Regions from separate parts of the Amycolatopsis sp. NPDC104587 genome, predicted to be linked through region 1. Evidence: riboswitches for the same ligand, from Rfam matches in the RefSeq annotation. Region 1 holds a riboswitch; the other holds the start of a gene.
What was found. Region 1 has a riboswitch for thiamine pyrophosphate ahead of thiC (phosphomethylpyrimidine synthase ThiC). Riboswitches for the same ligand answer to the same signal wherever they lie in the genome.
Positions count from the first base shown of each region.

Region 2: it holds a riboswitch for thiamine pyrophosphate, as region 1 does, so the genes downstream of both, ACZ61C_RS45835 (thiamine ABC transporter substrate-binding protein) here and thiC (phosphomethylpyrimidine synthase ThiC) in region 1, are expected to answer to the same signal.

Region 1 is NZ_JBVJNO010000001.1:368,943-374,077, forward strand. Features, by position in the region: gene ACZ61C_RS01785 (alkaline phosphatase family protein) at 1-5, shown strand, start outside; gene ACZ61C_RS01790 (hypothetical protein) at 49-576, opposite strand; gene thiD (bifunctional hydroxymethylpyrimidine kinase/phosphomethylpyrimidine kinase) at 581-1,381, opposite strand; gene thiC (phosphomethylpyrimidine synthase ThiC) at 1,378-3,015, opposite strand; TPP riboswitch at 3,009-3,130, opposite strand; gene ACZ61C_RS01805 (S1C family serine protease) at 3,169-4,080, opposite strand; gene ACZ61C_RS01810 (glycoside hydrolase family 15 protein) at 4,281-5,135, shown strand, end outside.
Region 2 is NZ_JBVJNO010000024.1:68,135-73,269, forward strand. Features, by position in the region: gene ACZ61C_RS45830 (ABC transporter permease) at 1-994, opposite strand, end outside; gene ACZ61C_RS45835 (thiamine ABC transporter substrate-binding protein) at 1,105-2,154, opposite strand; TPP riboswitch at 2,177-2,284, opposite strand; gene ACZ61C_RS45840 (4a-hydroxytetrahydrobiopterin dehydratase) at 2,317-2,601, shown strand; gene ACZ61C_RS45845 (hypothetical protein) at 2,677-2,805, shown strand; gene ACZ61C_RS45850 (hypothetical protein) at 2,983-3,450, opposite strand; gene ACZ61C_RS45855 (ArsR family transcriptional regulator) at 3,450-4,037, opposite strand; gene ACZ61C_RS45860 (hypothetical protein) at 4,088-4,627, shown strand; gene ychF (redox-regulated ATPase YchF) at 4,640-5,135, opposite strand, start outside.

The DNA.
Region 1 (5,135 bases):
GCTGACCCCGTCGTGAGTGTTTAGGGCGGTTAGAACCGCCCTAAACACTCACGACGAGTGCGGTAGGTCCCACCAGTGCGGTTGCTCGGTGTCGGGAGTGTCGGGGAGCGGGAAGTAGAAGGGCACGCCGAGCCGGTCCGCGACCGCCTGACCCTTCTCCCGCGCTTCGTCCCGCACCGACCGGGTGCGGTCGAGGTGCGGCACGAACCGGCCGAGACAGGCCAGTTCGAAGTCCGGGTCCTTGACGACCGCGCACAGCTCGGTGTGCCACCCCCGGGAATCGCCGTCCCAGGTTATCTCGATGGCGAGCGGGGTCAGGCCCCGCGCCGAGACCTCGGCGAGCATGCCGTCCACGGTGTACTCCGGCGGCGGTTTCAGCAGGCCGCGCTCGTGCAGGAGAGCGGTGCGGAAACTCGCCAGTCCCTTGCCTTCGTTGATGCCCGGCAACGGGTCGAGGCCCGACCTCTCCCGGAGGGCAAGGATCGCGTGCACGAAGTGGCCGTCGGCGAGCAGGCCGTCGATTTCGGCGCGCAGCTCCTCGGACAGGGCCGCCCACAGCTCGTCGGGTTCTCTCACCCGCTCAGTCTGGCAGCACCCAGAACGGCGACACCGGTCCGACCCCCGCACCGAGCGGGTAGGCCTCCGCCACGCAGCGCTCGATGAACTTCTTCCCCGCCGCCACCGCGTCCGGCACCGACGCGCCCTTCGCCAGGCCCGAAGTGATCGCCGACGCCAGTGTGTCGCCGCCGCCGTGAGTGTTCTCCGTCGCATACCGGGGGCCGCTCAAAGAGATGAACGAACTGCCGTCCGACAGCAGGTCCACGCACTCCGCCGAACCCGTCATGTGGCCGCCCTTGACGAGGACCCAGCGGGAACCGAACTCCAGCAACGCCTCCGCCGCCGCGCGCTGAGACATCGTGTCCACAACGGACACTCCCGTCAGCAGGCGGACCTCGTCCAGGTTCGGGGTGATCAGGACCGCCCGCGGGAACAGCTCCGTGCGGATCGCCTCGAGCGCGTCCTCGCGCAGCAACGAATGCCCGGTCATCGACGCCGCCACCGGGTCGACCACCAGCGGGATCTCACCGCCGACCTCGTCGAGGGTCTTGGCCACCGCGCGGATGATCTCCGCCGTGGCCAGCATGCCCGTCTTCGCCGCGCCGACGCCCATGTCGGACGCCACCGCCTTGATCTGCGCGGCCACGACGTCGGCCGGGACCTCGGTGAAACCCTGCACGCCCAGCGAGTTCTGGACCGTGACCGCGGTCAGCGCGACCAGGCCGTGGACGCCGTGCGCGAAGAACGTGCGCAGGTCCGCCTGGATGCCCGCACCACCGCCGGAGTCCGAGCCGGCGATGGTGAGGGCGGTGGGCGGTGTCACGGCTGCACCACGGGCAGGTAGACCTGGCCACCGGACTCGGTGAACTCCGCCGACTTCGACGCCATCCCGGCCTCGATCGCCTCTACAGTGGACAGACCGTGCTCCTCGGCGTACTTGCGGACGTCCTGCGTGATCCGCATCGAGCAGAACTTCGGGCCGCACATCGAGCAGAAGTGCGCCGTCTTGGCCGGCTCGGCGGGCAGCGTCTCGTCGTGGAACGCGCGCGCGGTGTCAGGGTCGAGCGAGAGGTTGAACTGGTCGTTCCAGCGGAACTCGAAGCGGGCCTTGGACAGCTCGTCGTCCCACTCCTGCGCGTACTGGTGCCCCTTGGCCAGGTCGGCGGCGTGCGCGGCGATCTTGTACGTGATCACGCCGGTCTTGACGTCGTCGCGGTTCGGCAGGCCGAGGTGCTCCTTCGGCGTGACGTAACACAGCATCGCCGTGCCGTACCAGCCGATCTGGGCCGCGCCGATGGCGGAGGTGATGTGGTCGTACGCCGGAGCGATGTCCGTCGCGAGTGGACCGAGAGTGTAGAACGGAGCTTCGCCGCAGAGCTTCTCCTCCAGCTCGACGTTCTCCTTGATCTTGTGCATCGGCACGTGGCCGGGCCCCTCGATCATCACCTGGACGTCGTGCGAGCGCGCGAGGTGCGTCAGCTCGCCGAGGGTTTCCAGCTCGGCGAACTGCGCGCGGTCGTTGGCGTCGGCGATCGACCCCGGACGCAAGCCGTCGCCCAGGGAGAACGTGACGTCGTACTGCCGCAGGAGCTCGCAGAGCTCCTCGAAGTGCGTGTACAAAAAGGACTCCTGGTGGTGCGCGAGGCACCACGCGGCCATGATCGAGCCGCCGCGGCTGACGATCCCGGTGACGCGCCGCGCGGTCAGCGGGATGTAGCGCAGCAGCACGCCGGCGTGCACCGTGACGTAGTCCACACCCTGCTCGCACTGCTCGACGATCGTGTCGCGGTAGACCTCCCACGACAGCTTTTCCGGCTCGCCGTCGACCTTTTCGAGCGCCTGGTAGATCGGCACGGTGCCGACCGGGACCGGCGAGTTGCGGATGATCCACTCGCGCGTCTCGTGGATCCGCTTGCCGGTGGAGAGGTCCATGATCGTGTCGGCGCCCCAGCGGGTCGCCCACACCATCTTGTCGACCTCCTCCTCGACCGACGACCAGACGGCCGAGTTGCCCATGTTTGCGTTGATCTTCACCAGGAAGTTCTTGCCGATGATCATCGGCTCGGACTCGGGGTGGCGGCGGTTGACCGGGATCACCGCGCGGCCGCGCGCGACCTCGTCGCGCACGAACTCCGGCGAAACCCTTTCGCGGGCGGCGATGTACTCCATCTCCCGCGTGACCACGCCCTGTTTGGCCCACCCGAGCTGAGTGTTGTGCTCACGGCCGTCGGACCACCCGGCGCGCAGCCGGTGCAGTCCACTGTGGACGTCGATCGTGGCTTCCGGATCCGTGTAGGGGCCGGAAGTGTCGTAGACGTCGAAGTGTTCGCCGTTCGAGAGGTCGATGCGGCGGGCCGGGACACGAAGCCCGGATTCGGTCTGGTGGTACACCTTGTGCGAGCCCGTGATCGGGCCGGTCGTGACATTCAGGGCAGCATTGTTTTCGAGCGTCGTCAACGACTTTCACTCCCTACGCCGGCATTACCCGGTCAGGTTCATGCGGTCGGTGACGCCGGGAGAACCCCAGCCACCCTCTCAGCCCGCCATGGCGCGAGCTCCCGCGTTGGTGTTGTGCCACCGACCATGCCACGCCGGGGCGCGATACTCAAGTCACCCGGCCAACTCGGCCGGAGTGGCGTAGACGTCGACCATGGCTCCGTTGCGCAGCACGGTGATCGGCAGTGCGGTGCCGATCACTTCCGCGAACAGCTGCCGCTGGATGCCCTGCGCGTCCGAGACGCGGGTGCGCCCGACGGTCAGCACGAGGTCGCCGGCGCGCAGCCCGGCCAGCGCGGCGGGCCCGCCCGTGACGACTTCGCGCACCCGCAGCCCGGCGGTCTGGCCGGTGCGCTCGGCGATGTCGTCCGGCAGCGGCGCGGGCACTCCGACGACGCCGAGGTACGCCCGCCGCACCCGGCCTTCGACCACGAGCGTGTCGATGATCCGGCGGGTGGTCGTGTTGATCGGCACGGCGAGCCCGAGCCCGACGCCGGCGACGGCGGTGTTGATCCCGACGACCCGGCCGGCGGAGTCGGCGAGCGCGCCACCGGAGTTGCCCGGGTTGAGCGCGGCGTCGGTCTGGATGACGTCTTCGATCACGCGCCCGGCGCGGCCGTGGCGCACCGGGAGGGCCCGGCCGAGCGCGCTCACGACCCCGGCGGTGACCGTGCCGGAGAAGCCGAGCGGGCTGCCGATGGCCACCACGAGCTGCCCGACGACGAGCTGGTCGGCGTCCCCGAGCTCGGCGGCCGACGGCGTCTCGCCGCGCGCCCGCAGCACGGCGAGATCGGACAGCGGATCGGCGCCGACGACGTCGAACGGCACTTCGCTGCCGTCGGCGAAGGTCGCGATGCCTTTTTGGCCGCTGTCGACGACGTGGGCGTTGGTGAGCAGGTGGCCGTCCTCGGCGAAGACGACGGCCGAGCCGCTGCCGCGCGCGAGCTGCACCCCGGCGACGTGCGGGGTGACGGTCCGGGCGACCGTGCTCACCGCGCGCGAGTAGGCGTCCATCGCCTCAGTCATGGAGTACCTCGATTACACCGTTGCAGGTACTACAAGTCTGCGCTCGAAACCGGCCGGTGGGAGTTCGCTGTCCGTGAACCGCCGACCGGACCAGTGACGGTCAGTGGTTCACCGGATCGGACCATGCGCCCGTGAAGGATCGGCGAGACACTTCCAGGCGCTTCTGTAACGGTGCAGAAGCGACTTTCTGTGGGGTTGATATGCGCAAACTCATGTTCGGCGCCCTCGCCGGGCTGCTGGTCACCGGGCTGGTCCCGGGGATCGCGGCGGCCCAGGGAGAGGCTCCCGGCGCCCCGGGCGCCCATCCGAGCTGGCTGCCCGCGAACAAGACCGGCTTCGGCACCGCCCACAACCGGTCGAGCAACGTCTGGTTCACGCTCCAGGGCGGGCAGCTGTCCGAGGTCTACTACCCGGACCTGTCGACGCCCAGCGTCCGGTCGATGAACTTCGTCGTCACGGACGGCCGCAGCTTCGCCGACCTCGACTACGCGGAGAAGTCGCAGCAGGTCCGCCGGACCGACGACGACAGCCTGACCTACGAGCAGACCATCACCGACGACCAGCACCGCTGGCGGCTGCGCAAGACCTACGTCACCGACCCGGCCGCCACGACCGTGCTGGTGGACGTCGACTTCCAGTCGCTCACCGGGCGGCCGTACCAGCTCTACGCGGTCGCCGACCCGGACCTGACCAACGACGGCTCCGACGACTCGGCCGCGCGTAAGGGCGACGCCGTCACCGCGTCCGACGCCACGAACGCCGCCGCACTCACCGCGAAACCCGCCTTCGTGCAGACCAGCGTCGGTTACGCGGGCAACTCCGACGGCACCGCGCAGCTCATGACGACCTTCAAGCTGAAGACGTACGACACGGCCGCGAAGGGCAACGTCGTGCTGACCGGGCAGACGAGCGCCGACGGCGTCCGGAACCGGCACGTCACCCTCGCGCTCGGCATGGGCGCGAAGGCGTCCGACGCGCTCGGCAGCGCGCAAGCGTCGCAGCGACGCGGCGTCCGCGACATCACGCGCGCCTACGACCGCGGCTGGGAGCAGTAC
Region 2 (5,135 bases), on a different contig from region 1:
GCACCACGGACGCGAGCACCCCGACGACCATCGCGAGCAGCGTCGCGTCGACCGCCACCTTCAGCGAGTTCACCGCGGCGTCCCAGCCGGACACCTGCAGCGCGCCCTTCTCGCCAGTGCTGGTCAACGCTCGATAACCGGCGAAGCTCCAGCCATCGGAACCGGACACCGACTCGGCGAGCAGCGCGACGATCGGCGTCAGCACCAGAGCCAGGACGACCCCCGCGGCGCCGACGGCCCACCACTCGCCGCCGCGCGGGCGCCGCGCCTGGCCGGACCCGGTCCGGACGCCTTCCTTGCGACGTCGCGCGAGTCCGCCGAGGACAAGAGCGGCGACCACGGCGGCGAACTGGATCAGCGAAAGCGCCGCCGCGCCCGAGAGGTCCAGGAGGTCGACCGTCCGGAGGTAGATCTCGGTCTCCAGGGTCCGGTACTTCGCGCCGCCGAGGATCAACACCACCCCGAAACTGGTGGCGCAGAACAGGAACACCACGGCCGCAGCGGACGCGATCGCGGGCGCCAGCGCCGGCAGCGTCACCGAGCGGAACGCCCGCCACGGCGACGCGCCCAGCGCGCGAGCGGCGTCGGTCGTCCGCGAATCCAGCCGTGCCCACAGCCCGGCGACGGTCCGCGCGACGACGGCGACGTTGAAGAAGGCGTTGGCCAGCACGATCGGCAGCACCCCGCCGTCCGGCCAGAGCGCCCGGAACGCCAGCCCGACCACCACGGTCGGCAGCACGAACGGCACCAGCACCAGCGTCCGCGCGAGGCCGACGCCGGGCAGCTTCACCCGGGCCAGCACGAACGCCACGGGCAGCCCGGCCAGCACGGCGACCACCGTCGACGCGGCCGCGCTCGCGACCGTGAACCCGGCCAGCTGCCAGGTCCGCGGGTCGCCCAGGACCGCGTCGAGCCCGCCCGCGGCGAACCCGCGGCCGACGATCGCCAGCACCGGCCAGGCGAAGAACACGACCAGGAAGCCGATCGGGGCCAGGCCGAGCAGCGCCAGGCCGAGCCCTCGGGCCGTCCCTGATGGGGTTAGGACTGGTGGTTTTCGGGGGCTCCGGGTGGCGGAGCCCCCGGCCCGGGGCGGAGCCCCGGAGGTCACTGCACGAGCGTGCGCCATTCGCCGATCCACTTCTCGCGTCCGGCTTGGACCTGGTCCGCCGTCAGCGTCTGCGGCTTCTGCGGCAGCGGCGCGACCTGCGCCCAGCCCGCGGGCAGGTCGACCCCCTGGCGCGCGGGGTAGACGTACATGTTCGCGGCCACCGTCGCCTGGAACTGCTGCGACAGCAGGAAGTCGACGACCTTGCGCGCGCTCTCGGTCTGCTTGCCGTTCGCCAGCACCCCCGCGTACTCGACCTGCCGGTAACAGGTGTCGAGCAGCGCCTTGGTGCGCGGCTTCCCGTCGTCACCCACCTCGGCGGCCGGCGAGGACGCGTACGAAACGACGATCGGGCGCGGTCCCTTGCCGGACGAGCCGGAGAAGTCCTTGGTGTAGGCCTCTTCCCAGCCGCTGACGACCTTGAGGCCGTTGGCCTTCAGCTTGGTCCAGTAGTCCTTCCAGCCCGCCTCGCCGTACTTGGCGACCGTGCCGAGGAGGAACGCCAGCCCGGGCGAAGCGGTCGCCGGGTCCTCCGCGACCAGCAGGTCCTTGTACTTCGGGTCGGCGAGGTCGTCGTAGGTCTCCGGGGCCGCGATGCCCTTGCTCGTGAAGTAGTTCGTGTCGACGTTGACGCAGACGTCGCCGACGTCGACCGCGGAGAGCCGGTGCTCGGGGTCGACGGCGTAGCGCTGCGGCCCGCGGTCGGCCTCCGGGCTGGTGTAGGGCTCGAAGACGCCTTCGGCGAGCGCGCGCGAGGCGAAAGTCGAGTCGACGCCGTACGCGACGTCGCCGACCGGGTTGGCCTTGGTCAGCACGAGCTTGTTGGTCAGCGATCCGGCGTCACCCTGCTTGAGCACGGAGATCTTGATGCCCGACTGCTTCTGGAAGGCGTCGAGCACCTCCTGCGGGGCCAGGAAGGAGTCGTGCGTCACGAGGGTGACGGTGGGCGTCTGCTGCGTGCCACCGTCTCCGTCCGACAGCGAGCACGCCGCGGCGACGGCACTGACGGCGGCGACGGCCGTCGCGGCGCGAACAGCCCTGCGTTTCATCTACCCTCCTGCACTTTCACCGGACGAGGAGGAAGAGCCCTCCCTTCGCCGGCATGATCCGGTCAGGTGCGAACGGTCGCGGGGTGACCCGCCTCTCAGCCCGGCTGACCGGACTCCCGTGGCAACCGTGCAGCGTAGTCCAGGACGTACGACCATGGAGACATGACGGAAATCTTGAGCGACTCCGAAGCCGACGGACGACTGGGCGCCGGCTGGACCCGGTCCGGCGCGGTGATCTCCCGCGAGGTGGAGCTGGCGAGCTTCCCGCAGGCGATCGAGGTGGTGGACCGCGTCGCGGTCCTCGCCGAAGCGGCCGACCACCACCCGGACATCGACATCCGCTGGCGCACGCTGACGTTCCGCCTCTCGACCCACTCGGCGGGCGGCTTGACGGAGAAGGACTTCTCGCTGGCCTCCGAGATCGACTCGGTGCTTTCTTCGCTGTGACCTCGGTTACGCTGAGTGCACTTTCTGGCCGTTTCGACGTCTCTCGGTAAACAACTTTGCTAGGAGAGACGAGTCATGACACAGGCGATCGTGGTCGGCACGGCGGCATTCGCGACGATGGTGGCAGCGGCCGGCGGTGTGCTCTGGTTCACCGCCCGCGGCCGCCGTCACCCGGATGCCGGTGAAGTCGGTCACAGCCGCTAACGAACCGCAAGATCAGCGCGCTGAGCAGGGCGGAAGCATCGGATTCGGCCTTAGGAAGAGCCATGAACAGCACCGCCACCCTCACCGCCGCCCAGCGCGCCTGGATCAACGCTCTCGCCCCCGCGGTGGTGCTGATCGCCATCGCCCTGATGGGCCTGCTCGGCTGACCCACCGCCGTCAGTACCGCGGCATGTTCGGGATCGCCTTCTCGGCCACTTCGATGAGGGCCTCCACTTTCGGGACGTCGGCCGCCACGTCCTCCGCCGTCAGCGAAGGCGCCTCCGAGGATCGGTAGGCGACTTCGTTGCGGCGGGCCCGCATCCGGTTGAAGGGGCGCAGCACGTGCCCCAGCGGCGGGTCGAGCTGAGCGAGCACAGCCTCGTAGACGGTGACGTGCCCACCCCGGCTCGTCACGCGCAGGCCCTGGTTCTGCAGGACGGCGGCCAACGCACGCCGCGCACCGTCGTAAGCCAGCGTGTACGCGCCTTCCGGATCGGTTTCCTTCAGCCGCAGCGCCGAAGCCAGGTGCGTGCGCGCTCGGACGAGCTCGGCCTCGGCGGCCTCCCGCGACGCCGGAACGTGCTCGATCGCGCCGCGGGTGATGAACGCGTCGATCCGCTCACGTCCTTGGTTCCACTGGGGCATCAGGCCTCCTGGCCGAGGTTCACCGGGACCAGCGGACGTTCACGCACGCTGGTGACAAACGGATCCGCCGTCTCCGCGGCCCACGACTCGGGCGAGATCCGGTGCACGTTGACCTCGCGGTTCAGCTGCCGCGACACGCCTTCGGCCAGGTCGAAGAGTTCGTCCGGATCGGGCGACCCGACAACGAGGACGTCGACGTCACCGGGCGGCGGGCCGGGTTCACCGCGGTAGCGCGCCGCCCAGGAGCCGTAGATGAAGGCCTCGGTCACACCGGCCAGCCCGGACAGCGCCTCGGCGAGCAGCGGCATCGGCCCGAAGGTGACCGCGATGAGGTCGCTCAACGGCCGGTAGAGGGGGGTGTCGGTGCGGGCTTTGACCAGCCGGCTCCGCCCGACCCGCCGGGCCTCCAGGATCCCGCCCTCGACGAGCCGCTCGACCTCGCGCAGGGCGGCGGTGGGCGTGACACCACAGGCGTCGGCGAGCTCGGTGATGGTGTACTCGCGGTCCGGGTGCAGCAGGACGAGCGCAAGTAGCTCACCCTGCATGCGCGAACGCAACAGAGGCAGCAGGCTCGGCGACGCTTTCATTGGGCGCAGTTTATCCTGCGTCCAATGAAAATAACAACCAGTGATCGAGCGTGACGATGATCGTCGAAGTGGAACGGCACGGCCTCGTCGCGATCGGCGAAGGCGATCACTCCGCGGCCTACCAGGCCGCGGAGTGGCTGCGATCGTCCCGGGCGGCGATCGGCGCCCCGGCAAACCCCATCCGGATGCACGTCGAAGTTCTGCGACGGTTCGGCAGTCTTGCTCCGCGCGCTCTTGTCGGCGGACAGTTCGTGCCCGGCCAGGGCGACCGGACTCAGTCGGCCGTCGCCGTGGCGACCTTCGGCCTGTTCGACGCCGATGAGGAGCCGACCTGCCCGAGCGAGCTTTGGAAGGCACCGTTCACCGTCGGGCTGCCCGGTGAGTTCGCCCGCGCAGTGGCCGATGCGCTCGACGAAGGGCCAAGTCTCCCGGCGGGGACACTCACGATCGACCGTGCAGGCTTCGACCTGGTCAACTCGTCCGAAATGATCTTCGGGCAGGCGGCTTCCGCGCTGAAGACCGCCATGGTCGCCCGAATTTCGGGCCAGGATGCCGACGCCGCGACCCGGACGCTCGTCAGCACCTGGTGACTCACGCAGCGCCTATACGTTGAAGCGGAACTCCACCACGTCACCATCGGCCATGACGTAGTCCTTGCCCTCCATGCGGACCTTGCCCGCCGCGCGGGCCGCCGCCATCGAGCCTGCCGCCATCAGGTCGTCGTACGAGACGATCTCCGCCTTGATGAAGCCGCGCTCGAAGTCCGTGTGGATCACGCCCGCCGCCTGGGGGGCCGTTGCGCCCTGGGGGATCGTCCAGGCTCGGGACTCCTTGGGGCCCGCCGTCAGGTACGTCTGCAGCCCCAGCGTGTGGAAGCCCGCGCGGGCCAGCGAGTACAGGCCCGGCTCCGGCTGGCCGACCGACTCGAGCAGCTCCCGGACCGACTCTTCGTCGTCCAGCTCCAGCAGCTCCGCCTCGACCTTCGCGTCGAGGAACACCGCGTCCGCGGGCGCGACGAGCTTCGCCAGCTCCTCGCGGCGGGCCTCGTCGGTGAGGATCGACTCGTCGGCGTTGAAGACGTAGAGGAACGGCTTCGTC